4 regions of the Methylobacterium sp. yr668 genome follow, and region 1 is predicted to be linked to each of the others. Evidence: riboswitches for the same ligand, from Rfam matches in the RefSeq annotation. Region 1 holds a riboswitch; each other region holds the start of a gene.
The links. A riboswitch is a leader RNA that binds a small molecule or an ion and turns the genes downstream of it on or off. The one in region 1 is predicted to bind cobalamin.

Region 1 (2,986 bases):
CCGGCGGCCGGCCGCCGGGCTTGCCCGCCGCGGCGTCGCGCGGTGCGGCGGCGTCGCGGCGCGGCTTCGGCGGCCGGGCCGGCGCCGGGGCCGCAGCGGCCTGCGCGCCCCAGGGATCGCGGGTGCCGGCATCCTCGCCGCGGTTGCGGGCCGCGCGCTCGGCGGCGTCGCGGGCGCTGGTGCGCGGGCCCGTGCGGGCGCGGCCGTCGGCCTGGGCCTTGCCGCCCCTGAACTTGCTGGCGCTGGACTTGCCGGCCTGAGGCTTGCGCCCCGTCGGCCCGCCGCTTCTGGGAGGTCGTATCGTCATGCTTCCGCCGGCACCCGTCTCCGCGTCGGACGGAGCGTCCGGGCGCATGGGCCGCGGCGTCGCGGACGTCCGGACCGATGGGATTGCCCGGCTGTAGCATCGCCCGCGCCGAGCGGCAAAGGCGGTGGGCCGGCCCGGTCCGTCAGGGCTCCGCGCGCCAGGCGTCGCGGAGGCGGGCCTTCAGGCCGGCGGGGAAGAGGTCGGGACCGCCCGGCACGTCGAGCCCGTCCAGATCGCACCACCGCGCCACGCAGGCGGTGCCGGAATCCTCGTGGAAGACGAAGCGCTCCTGCCCGTCGAACCGCCCCGGCGGCAGGGCGACGGGGAACAGGAACAGCACCTCGTGCCCGACCTGCCCCTCGTGCGTGAAGATGTTCTCCACGACGCGGGGGGCCGCCGAGCACCGAGACGGTGACGCCGAGCTCCTCCCGGAACTCCCGGATCAGGGCGTCCTCGACCCGCTCGCCGAACGCGACGCTGCCGCCGAGCGGCCGGACGCCTTTCAGCCGCCCGTCATCCGCGCGGACCTCGGCCACGAGCAGGCTGTTGCCGCGCCGGGGCAGACCCAGCGCCTTCACGCGAATCTCCGCAGGGGGCCGCCAGACCGTCATCCCGCAGGTGCTAGCCCGTCGTCGGCGAGGCCGCAACGGACCGGCGCACAGCGCGCCGATCCACGGCAACAACCGGACACACGGTTGACGCCCGCCCCCGCTACGGCCAAGCTGTGTTCGACGGTTCCCCTCGGGGATCAAAAGGGAACGCGGTGAGGGGTTCGCCCCGAAGCCGCGGCTGCCCCCGCAACTGTAAGCGGCGAGCCCTTCACCACCACGTCACTGGGTCACCCCGGGAAGACGGTGCGAGGGCGGCGACCCGCGAGCCAGGAGACCTGCCGTCAGCCGTGGTCACACGCGAAACGCGCCGGGCGGGGTGTCCTGGCGGGTGTCGAGGCGCCGCCAGTCCCGAGGGGAGGCGGCCGCCGAGGCCTCGTTCGCGGTGACGTGCCACAGCAAGCGCGCCCGCGACGCCGTTCCCCATGCCCGTCTCCGCCGTCTCGAACCCCTCGAGCCCTGTCGCAGGACGCCGTCGCGCGCCCGCACGGGCAGAGGCTACCGGACAGCGAGCGCATTGTAATGTTATTACAATGCTTGTAGGACGCGGGGGCCGGCGCGCGCCGTGCACGGACCGCTTTCCCCATGTCTCCATCGACCCATCGCTCCCGCCCCGGCGGGCGGGCCCCGCTCTGCGGCGTTCTCCTCGCGCTCCTCGCCAGTCCGACCGCTGCCCAGGAGGCGGTCACGCTGGATGAGCTGTCCGTCGCCGGCGCGGGCGGCGACCCGAGCCGCCTGCCGCCGAATGGCCTCAACCTGCGCACCCCCGACCGGACCGCGAGCCGCCTCGGCCTGACGCCGCTGGAGACGCCGGCCAGCCTCGACATCGTGTCGGGCGAGACCGCGCGGCTGCGCGGCCAGGACACGATCGCCGAGGCCGTGACTCAGGACGCGACCGGCATCACCACCATCGCGGCGCCCGGCAACGGCAACGGCGCGTTCACGTCCCGCGGCTTCGCCGGCCCGAACTCGATCCAGCAGCTCTACGACGGCACCCGCTTCTACGTCGGCGCCAACACCGTGACCTTCCCGTTCGACACGTGGAACGTCGAGCGGATCGAGGTGCTGCGCGGGCCGTCCTCGGTGCTCTACGGCGACGGCGCCATCGGCGGCGTCATCAACGTGGTGCCCAAGAAGCCGGTCTTCGTGCCGATCAACGCCGCCCGCGCGGTGATCGGCACCGACGGGGTCGCGCGGCTCGCCCTCGATTCCGGCGGCCCGCTGGGCCAGGCTGAGTACGGCGACACCTTCGCGTACCGCCTCAACGTCAGCGGCAACCGCGCCGACGGCTGGATGCGGCCGGAGGGCGATTTCCGCAACCTCGCGGTCTCCGCCGCCCTGCTGTTCCGGCCGAGCGCCGACCTCGCCTTCACCCTGAGCCACGATCTCGGCTACCAGGAGCCCGCCCGCTACTGGGGCACCCCGCTGGTCGAGGGACGGATCCCGGATCTCATCCGGTTCAACAACTACAACGTCCGCGACGCGAAGATCACCTGGGCCGACAACTGGACCCAGCTCAAGACCGAGTGGTCCCCCTCGGCCGACATCACGATCCGCAACACCGCCTACCGGCTGACCAGCCGGCGCCACTGGCTCGACGTCGAGCAGTACAGCTACAACCGCGGCACCGGGCTCGTGGACCGGGGCGACTACCTGGAGATCTACCACAGCCAGGAGCAGGTCGGAGACCGCCTCGACGCGACGTTCCGGGGCAGCCTGTTCGGGCTGCCGAACCAGTTCGTGGCCGGCTTCGACGTGAATCACATCGACTTCCGCCACACCAACAACTTCTACTTCGACCAGACCACGAGCGTGCCGCTCACCGGCTACGATCCGGGCCTGTTCCCACAGAACGGCCGGGCGCGCCCGGCCTACGCGACACAGACGAGCCAGGCCTCGGTCTTCGCCGAGGACCGGGTGATCCTGTCGGAGAAGCTGTCGTTCCTCACCGGCGTGCGCCTCGACGTGCCGACGCTGAACCGCGAGGACCTGCAGACGGGATCGCGGTTCGAGAAGACCTATCGGGCGCTCGGCTACCGGTTCGGCCTCGTCTACAACCCGACGCCGGACA
Region 2 (2,986 bases), on a different contig from region 1:
GAGACGATGCGTCCGGTCCTGACCGATTTCTCCGCCGGCGCCCCCAGCGTGCCCGGATGCACACTCATCAGAACCGCGCCGTCATGCTGACGGTCACCCGTCGGGGCTCGCCGACGCCGACCCAGAAGGCGTTGTAGGAGCGCTCGTAATAGGTCTCATCGAAGAGATTATCGACGTTGAGCCCGAAGCGCAGGTTCTCGTAGCGGTAGTAGGCCAGGGCATCGGTCAACACGTAGCCCGGGAGCCGGAACCGCTCGTTGCCGCTGTCCCCAAGGCGCGCGCCGACCGCGCGGATGCCACCGCCGAACCCAAAACCCTTCCAGTCGCCGGCCTGGACCTCGTAGACGCCGAGCAGGCTGCCCGAGTGGCGCGGGATGTTGAGCAGCGGCGAGCCGACCCGCAGGACCTCGTCGCGGGTCACCGCCGCGTCGATGAAGGCATAGCCGCCGATAACCCGGAACTCGGGTGTAACCTGTCCGACGAAGCTCAGGTCGAAGCCCTGGCTACGCACGGCGCCGGCGGCAATCTGGAAGAAGAAGTCCCTCGGGTCGGTCGTGAGGACGTTCTCCTTCTCGATGTGGAAGGCCGCGCCGGTCACGCTCAGGCCGGTGAAGAGATCGAGCTTGACGCCGGCCTCGTAGCCGAAGCCGGTCTCGGGGGCGAAGGGTCGGGTCGCGATATCGAAGCCGGTGTTGGGTCGGAACGAGGCCGCCACGTTGCCGTAGAACGAGAGGAAGGAGAGCGGCTGGTAGACGAGACCCGCACGCGGTGAGAAGCCGGTCCGGTCCTGCTCCGTCCGCTCGTTGCCGACCTTGTCGCGGAAGGTCTGGTTGTAGAAGTCGGTCCGGTTGCCGAGGAGCAGCTTCCATTGCGGGCTGAGCGCGATCTGGTCCTGCACGTAGACGGCGGTGTTCCCGACGTTCTCGCTCGCGCTGTAGCGCCGCGTGAAGGGCGGCTTGGGCTGGCCGTAGACCGGGTTGAACAGGTCGATGGCGAACGGGTCGAGCCGCGGCGTCGAGCGCAGCAGGTTCTCGGTGCTGTTGTAGCGCTCGTGCTCAAGGCCGAGCAGCACTGTGTGCGCGAACGGCCCGGTATCGAAGTGCCCGACGAGCTCGGCCTGCCCGATGGCGACGCCCCAGGTGAAGTCGTGCCGGCGGAACTCGCGCAGCAGGGTGCGGCCGTCGTCGAGGAGGCCGGTTGCGCCTGTCTGCAGGCCGGTCAGGCTGCCGGTGTTGAAGTGGCCGGCAACCCTGAGCTGCCAGTCGGCATTGAAGGCGTGATCCAGGCGGATCTGCAGGATCCCGGCTTCTGACACCGAGTCGTCGCCCGGCTCACCGAAGAATCGCGAGCGCGGGACGAGGCCCAGGCGGTTGTTCACCGCGACCGTCCCGCGGTCGAAGGTCTGACGGTTGCGAAGGTACTGCGCCTCGACGGTGAGCTTGGTGTCTGGGCTAATCAGCCAACTCACCACGGGCGCGACCAGGACACGGTCGCCGTCGACGAAATCGCGAAAGCTGTCCTGCCGGGCGAGCGCGCCGTTGAACCGGTAGAGGACGGTGCCCTCCTCGTTCAGCGGTCCGCCGGCGTCGACGGTGGTGCGCGCCGTGCCGAAGTTCCCGAACAGGGTACCCATCTCGACGAAAGGCAGCGCCACGGGCTGCTTGGTCAGAATGTTGACGGTGCCGCCCGGGTCGCTGCGTCCATAGAGTGCCCCGCTCGGACCTTTGAGCACCTCGATGGACTGCACGTTCTGTGTGTCCGGCGCGCCGTTGTAGCCGCGGGCGATGTTGAAGCCGTTGAAGAAGATGTCTTGGGTAGCGAAGCCGCGCACCGAGTAGAGCGCGAGGTTCTGGGCGCCGAAATCATTCTGCTTGTTGACGCCCGGGACGTAGTCGAGCGCTCGTTCGACCCGGGTGGCGGCGGTGTCCCGGAGGACCTCCTGGGGCACGACGTCAACCTGCTGGGGCAGAGAGAGCCGCGGCGTCACCGTCTTGGTGCCGCTGTAGAGATCTTTGACCTGATAGGTGGGGGCGGCGGTGTAGCTGCCCTCGACCGAGAGCGGGTCGAGTACGACCGAGGCCGGAGCGGGGTCAGCTTGTAGGCCCTGGGCGGTCGCTGGGGCCAACCCAAGGGAGACGAGCGCGAGCGATGCGACGGATGCGCGAAGCCGCCATTGCGGAGCGGGACGGGACACGGGCCTGGGACCTCGGGACGGCAGTGGCACGTCACCGCGAACGAGGCCTGGGCCACCGCCTCACGAGGCAGCGCTTCGACACCCGCCAGGACACCCCGCCCGACGCGTTTCGCGTGTGACCACGGCTGACGGCAGGTCTCCTGGCTCGCGGGTCATCGCCCTCGCACCGTCTTCCCGGGGTGACCCAGTGACATGGTGGTGAAGGGCTCACCGCTTACAGTTGCGGGGGCAGCCACGGCATCGGGCTGTCACCCTCACCGCGTTCCCTTTTGATCCCCGAAGGGAACCGTCACGGCCCAGCTACAGCCTCACGAACCCGTGAGTCAACGACGGCGTCCAAATAGCTCTGCCGTCACGCCGGCTGTCTAGCTTGGCCATTTTAGCGAGTGTCGAACGTCCGCTATTCAAGTTTGACGCTCCAAAGCTGACTGGCCGGAAACCACCCACCCCAGTCATCCCGACGGGCCTACTGGTGAGACCGACGCTGGCCGAAAGAGGAATGGCTGCTTCGAGATAGGCCTACTGCGAAGGCGGACCCTGCTCTACCGAGCCAAGCTGATTGAACGAGCCGCCGTTGCCGCAATGTGCCATTCGATACCTGCTCGACAACCTCCTCGCGGCGTACAGGGTGGATCAAGATTTGGCCTAACCGATGGGATTGCCGTCAGGCGACCAAAAGCTTAGAGCTGCGGGACCTTTTTGCGCCAACTTGGCAGACATGTAGCAGGATCGGCGCATCAATCTGTCCTGCTCAGGTTCAGACGCCACAAAGACCGTGAGATCCCCTAACCA
Region 3 (2,986 bases), on a different contig from region 1:
ATGACGCGTACGCCAGTGCAACTCGCGTTCGACTTGCTCCCGAATGTCAGGGCGAAGCGCGCCGCAGGCCATTTTTCGTTGCAGGCTTTCTTTGGTGTACCCGGCAGAAGGGCGCTCGTTCGACCATCGTTGACGGACCGCGTCCAAGGCAGAATTCGTCGGCATCATCTGGTGCGAGCAAGGGGAGCCTCGGTGGCGACCTTTTGAAGGCCCCTTCCATTGTCGGCAAGTCGCGCCTGTGGCTGAGGGACGATGATGCAGTCATCTGAAGCGAAGTGATGGTCGGTACCATTCGCAATCGAGAAGCGAGGCCTCGCTCGATTAGAAGCAGGGTCGCGCTGCTTTACCTCGTCCTGATCGCGGCCAACATCGCCGCTTGGTTGTGGGCCTACAGCCTGTTCGCAGGCCAGCCGGCCCTGCTCTCGACCGCGCTGCTGGCCTACGTCTTCGGGCTGCGCCACGCGGTCGATCCCGACCACATCGCCGCCATCGACAACGTCACGCGCAAGCTGATGCAGGCGGGCCAGCGGCCGGTCTCGGTCGGCTTCTGGTTCGCCCTCGGCCATTCCACCGTCGTGGTGGTGGCCGCGGCTGCGGTTGCGCTAGCCGCGACCAGCCTGATCACGGCCTCGGAAGGCTACCGGGAGCTAGGCGGCCTGATCGGCACCGGCGTCTCGGCCGCCTTCCTGATCCTCATCGGCCTCGTCAATCTCGTCGTCCTCGCGGGCGTCTGGCGCGCGTTCCGGCAGGTGCGGCGCACCGGCCGCTACGTCGAGGCCGACCTCGACATGCTGCTCGCCAACCAGGGCGTGCTCGCCCGGATACTGCGGCCGCTCTTCCGCCTCGTGACGCGCTCCTGGCACATGTACCCGCTGGGCCTGCTCTTCGCGCTCGGCTTCGACACCGCCACGGAGGTGAGCCTCTTCGGGCTCTCGGCCGCTCAGGCGAGCCAGGGTACGGACCTCTGGACGATCCTTGTCTTCCCGGCCCTCTTCACCGCTGGGATGACCTTGGTCGACGCGACCGACGGCGTGCTGATGCTCGGCGCCTACAGCTGGGCCTATGTCCAGCCCATGCGCAAGCTGTTCTACAACCTCACCATCACCCTCGTGTCGGTGGCTGTCGCGCTGGTGGTCGGCACGCTGGAGGCGCTGAACCTCCTGGCGGACAAGCTCAACCTCTAGGGCTGGTTCTGGCAACGGGTAGCCGCGATCAACGACCATTTCGGTGTGCTTGGCTTCGGCATCGTCGGCCTGTTCGCGGCGGCTTGGCTCCTGTCGTTCCTCGTCTACCGCCTCGGTGGGTTCGACCGTATCGACGTAAGACCTGCAGATGCCCCCTGACCACTCACGGGCACCTGTCAGGACAACGACCGACCCGTCCAGGATGCCACACATCTGAACAACGTGTTTCCGCGCGTTGACGAATAGACGCATCGCATCCTAGCTTGAGCATGACGGTTCCCCTCGGGGATCAAAAGGGAACGCGGTGAGGCCACGCCCGTGAGGGCTCGACCGATGCCGCGGCTGCCCCCGCAACTGTAAGCGGCGAGTCCTTCATCACGACGTCACTGGGCGGCCTCGCCCGGGAAGACGATGAGAGGGCGACGACCCGCGAGCCAGGAGACCTGCCGTCAGCCGTGGTCACACGCGGAGCTTGCCGGGCGGGGTGTCCTGGGAGGTGTCGCGGCGCCGTGGTTCCCTTGAGGACGCGGCCGCCGAGGCCTCGTTCGCGGTGACGTGCCACAGCCGTCCCCCGAGGCCGTCCCGTGTCCTGTCCCGTTCCCTCCGCGCTCCGGCGCACGCTGGCGCTGTCCTGCGCCGCATCCGCATTGCTCGCCTCCATCCCCGCCCTCGCGCAGCAGGTCGCCGCGCCCTTCGCGGATGCCCAGGGAGGCGCCCAGGCCGCGGTCTCCCTGTCCGAGATCTCGGTCTCCGCCACCGGCGTGCCAACGCCGATCGCCAACACGGGATCGAGCGTCACCGTGCTCACCGACCGCCTGCTTCAGGAGCAGCAGCGCCGGACGGTGCCGGATGCCCTGCAGCAGGTGCCGGGCCTCAACGTCGTTCAGACCGGCGGCGCCGGCGGCCAGACCTCGGTCTTCATCCGCGGCACCAACTCGAACCACGTGAAGGTCCAGATCGACGGCATCGACGTCAACGACCCCTCGACCCCGAACCGCGCCTTCGACTTCAGCCAGTTGCAGACCTACGACCTCTCGCGGATCGAGGTGCTGCGCGGGCCCCAGAGCGGCCTCTACGGAGCCGACGCCATCGGCGGCGTGATCTCCGTCGTGACCAAACGTGGCGAAGGGCCGGCACGGGCGACGGCGACCGTCGAGGGCGGCTCGTTCGGCACCTTCAATCAGTTCGGCAACATATCGGGTTCGGAGGGGATCTTCGACTACTCGGTGTCGGTCGGCCACATCCGGCAATCCGCCGTCCAGGTCACCCCCTTCGAGCTGCTGCCCCGCGGCGTGCCGCTGCGGACCGCCTTCACCGACATCAAGACGGTCTCGACCAAGCTCGGGGCGCAACTTACCGATGAGTTCCGCCTCAACTACGTCCTGCGTTTCTCCGACAGTGCCTATCTCGACCAGGCCGATGGTGGCTTCCCGTACGTGCCGCTGCCGTACCGGAACCTCAACGATCAGCAGCAGCTGATCATGAGGGGCGAGGCCGAGTGGACGCCGGTACCGGGCTTCCACAACGTCTTCGGGGCGAACTACTCCAAGTTCGACCGCCTGTTCGCCGGCCCGCTGGACCCACTCGCGCCGCCGACGCCGACGACCTACCTCGGTGAACGAACCCGGTTCGATTACCGCGGCGACTGGCAATTCTCACCCGGCACCCTCGTGCTGTTCGGTGCCCAGCGCGAGGATGAGCGCTTCGAGACGACCGGCATCGACCGGTCCAACGGCAACACCGCCGGCTTCGCCGAGCTTCAGACCACGCCGTTCGCGGGAGCCGCGCTGGTCGCCAACATC
Region 4 (2,986 bases), on a different contig from region 1:
CAGCCGTTCGGCAGCTCGACGATGGCGTCCTCGGTGCAGCCCTCGACGCCGCAGGCGGCCAGGAAGGACTTGTCGAAGCCGATGTCGCCGAACTCGTTCACCAGGATGGCGAGGCGGCGCCCCTTGGCGTTCTCGACCACGTGGCGGACGAGGGTCGTCTTGCCGGCCCCGAGGAAGCCGGTGACGATGGTGCAGGGGATCTTGTTCACGAGGGTCATTCCGCGGGCTCCAGGGTGCCGGCGGGGACCGGGCGGGGTTCTGGGAAAGGGGGGATGCGGGCGATCACGCCCTTGCGGAACGCCTCCGGACGGTCGCGCCAGGGCACGATGCCGTCCGGGGTCGCCGCGTAGGCCACGAGACCGCCGAGGATGATCTCGGCCGAGGCGGCCGGATCCATGTCGCCGTAGACGTAGGTCCAGCGGTCGGCCGCGGCGACCGCCACGGTGCAGGGCCGCTTGCAGACCGACAGGCACTCCACCGCCTCGACCCGCAGGTCCGGCGTGCCGCCGCTCCGCGCTCGCAGCGCCTCCAGCAGGCGGGCCCCGGCGCGGGGCCCGTCCGGATCGTCGTCCGGGCGGCGGCAGGTGGTGCAGACGTAGAGCACGGTCTCAGGCACGGGCCGCTCCCCGATCCGCGCCGCGGGCGAAGGCCTGCCACGCCCAGCCGAGCCCCAGCCCGATCAGGATCCAGAACACGAAGCTGATGGCGAGCGACCGCGCGGCGAATTGCGCGGCGAGCGCGGCCGGAAGTTCGGACGCCGCCTCGGGCGCCTGCGGGGCACCGACGACGTGCGGCGCGATGATCAGGACGAGCCCCCCGAGGATCGTGATCAGCGCGCGGCGTATCGTGATCAGGTAGAGCCCCATCCCGGTCGCCGCGGCGGTCATCACCCACCACGCCTGCCGCGTCGCGAGCGGGGCCGCCGCGCTGCCGGGCAGTTCCGGCGGCAGGCCGAGGCCCGGCGCGAGGGCGACGCTGGCGAAGGCGGCCACCGCGAAGGCGAGGCCGACCTGCGGCGTGGGCTCGCGGCCGCAGGCGAGCATCACCGCGCCGAGCAGCAGCGCGTAGCCGACGCCGCCCACGAGGGTCGCGAGCCCGGTGAAGGCCATCCGCGGCAGGCCGGGCGCGGGCTGCCATTCCGGCGCGGCGTCGGGCGCGGCGTGGTCGTGCCCGGCATGGGCCAGCACGATCGGGAACGCCTTGATCGGGAGCGCCTTGGCAGCCCGGTTCGGCGCCTCCTGCTGCTCGTAGCGCTCGGCCGCGACGATCAGCGGCGAGGTCAGCGTGAGTTCGAGGCCCGTCACGATGGCAGCCGCGAAGAAGCCGGCGGCGAGGGCCGCCGACAGGAGCCGGATGATCATCCCTGGTCCGGGGACGTCAGTGACAGGGGAAGTTCTGGGTGTGGCGGAAGTCGTGCGCTGCGTTGTGGAGCGCGATCGCCGGCGAGAAGCCCGCCATGAACAGCAGGCCGAGGCCCAGCACGGCCGCGAGCGCGACGGCGATCGGGCGCTCCGACGCGCGGGTGCCGGCGGCGACGGGGGCGAGGGTTTGCGTCGTCATCAGAAGCGTCTCCAGCCGCCCCACCGGCGGCATTGCGGGATCCTGTCGCGACGGCAGGTCTCCTGGCTCGCGGCTCGGCGCGCCCACCGCCTTCCCGGATCGCTCCGGTGGCGCTTGGCGGGCGCTCGCCGCTCACAGTTGCGGGGGCAGCCGCGGAGTCGGGGCTTCAAACCCCTCACCGCATTCCCTTTTCACCCCGTCTCCGGGGCACCGTCGCCCGGCCGTTGTAGACGCATGACCGCCAGGACACAACGGAGCGGCGCCGGATCGCGGCCGTTTCCCGCGCCCGCCCCGCGATCGGGGCGGGCTTGACGGCCGCGCCCCGGAGCGGGCACCGCCGCACCCGCTACCCGCCCGGACCCGGCGCGGGCGCTGAACTCCCGGAGACCCAATGGCCCCGACAGACGATCCGACCCCGGTTCTTGTCGATCTCGCGGCCGGCCGTGAGCCGCGGATCGTCTCCGATGCGGGCACGGGAACGACGTGGCTCGAGGTCGACCTCGGCGGCCGCTTCCCGATCCATTCCGTCGCCCTGCGGCCGGGGGAGGGGGCGGTTCCCGCGGAGCCCGGCGACGTCGCGGTGGCGGTCTCGCAGGACGGCGTGACGTGGGCCGAGCCGGACCTCGCTGGCTGGACCGCGACCCCGGACGCCCTCGTCGCCGCGATCGTCCCCGACGAGCGGGCCTGGGCGCGCGCGGTCAGGATCGCCGCGCCCGAACCGGCCCGGATCGCCGGCATCGGCATCCGCGCCGACGAGGCCGCGGTCGACCTGATCGCGCTGCGGGCGATGCTCGGCCTCGACGTGACGCTCCTGAACGAGAAGCCCGGTGCTAACGTCTACGTCACCTACGCGCTCCAGTCGGCGCCCGACCGCGCCAGCCACGCCCTGGTCGGCCTGTCGCTGTTCGAGAACGGCGCCTTCGGCAACTGCCTCGTCCAGTACATCATCGCGGTGACGATCGCGAAGGCGCTCAACCTGAAATACATCAAGGTGCCCAAGGTCGACCGCAGCAAGGTGATCTTCCTGACCGAGCGGCTGACCTGCGACGGGATCACCTTCATCCCGCCGGACGAGCCGCTGCCGTCGGACGGGTACTTCCTGTCGGGCCTGTATTTCGACCCGACGCAGTTCGAGCGCGTGACCGCGCTGCGGGGGCCGACGGATTCGCGCGCGATCGTGCAGAGCGTGATCCGGCCGCTGTTCAACGGCCTGCCGAAGAGCTTCCCGGTGAAGCCCGACGACCAGCTCCTGATCCACATCCGGTCGGGCGACATCTTCAGCACCTGGGTCGATCCGCACTATCCGCAGCCGCCCTTCGCGTTCTACCGGATGGTCATCGACCGGCTCATGGCCGAGGGTCGGATCCGCTCGGTCAAGCTCGTCTTCGAGAACAGACTGAACCCGGTCATCGCCGAGGTGGAGGCG

Region 2: it holds a riboswitch for cobalamin, as region 1 does, so the genes downstream of both, BM419_RS14540 (TonB-dependent siderophore receptor) here and BM419_RS02985 (TonB-dependent receptor) in region 1, are expected to answer to the same signal.
Region 3: it holds a riboswitch for cobalamin, as region 1 does, so the genes downstream of both, BM419_RS30510 (TonB-dependent receptor plug domain-containing protein) here and BM419_RS02985 (TonB-dependent receptor) in region 1, are expected to answer to the same signal.
Region 4: it holds a riboswitch for cobalamin, as region 1 does, so the genes downstream of both, BM419_RS14950 (CbtB domain-containing protein) here and BM419_RS02985 (TonB-dependent receptor) in region 1, are expected to answer to the same signal.

The regions. Positions count from the first base shown of each region.
Region 1 is NZ_FOZY01000002.1:100,858-103,843, reverse strand. Features, by position in the region: gene BM419_RS02995 (RluA family pseudouridine synthase) at 1-307, opposite strand, end outside; partial or broken gene BM419_RS02990 (NUDIX domain-containing protein) at 450-918, opposite strand; cobalamin riboswitch at 1,023-1,216, shown strand; gene BM419_RS02985 (TonB-dependent receptor) at 1,501-2,986, shown strand, end outside.
Region 2 is NZ_FOZY01000010.1:8,634-11,619, forward strand. Features, by position in the region: gene BM419_RS14535 (acetyltransferase domain-containing protein) at 1-68, opposite strand, end outside; gene BM419_RS14540 (TonB-dependent siderophore receptor) at 68-2,125, opposite strand; cobalamin riboswitch at 2,307-2,500, opposite strand; gene BM419_RS31945 (hypothetical protein) at 2,980-2,986, opposite strand, start outside.
Region 3 is NZ_FOZY01000061.1:3,012-5,997, forward strand. Features, by position in the region: partial or broken gene BM419_RS30505 (HoxN/HupN/NixA family nickel/cobalt transporter) at 279-1,343, shown strand; cobalamin riboswitch at 1,441-1,650, shown strand; gene BM419_RS30510 (TonB-dependent receptor plug domain-containing protein) at 1,769-2,986, shown strand, end outside.
Region 4 is NZ_FOZY01000010.1:90,443-93,428, forward strand. Features, by position in the region: gene cobW (cobalamin biosynthesis protein CobW) at 1-218, opposite strand, end outside; gene BM419_RS14940 (DUF1636 domain-containing protein) at 215-616, opposite strand; gene BM419_RS14945 (CbtA family protein) at 609-1,361, opposite strand; gene BM419_RS14950 (CbtB domain-containing protein) at 1,378-1,560, opposite strand; cobalamin riboswitch at 1,595-1,790, opposite strand; gene BM419_RS14955 (discoidin domain-containing protein) at 1,952-2,986, shown strand, end outside.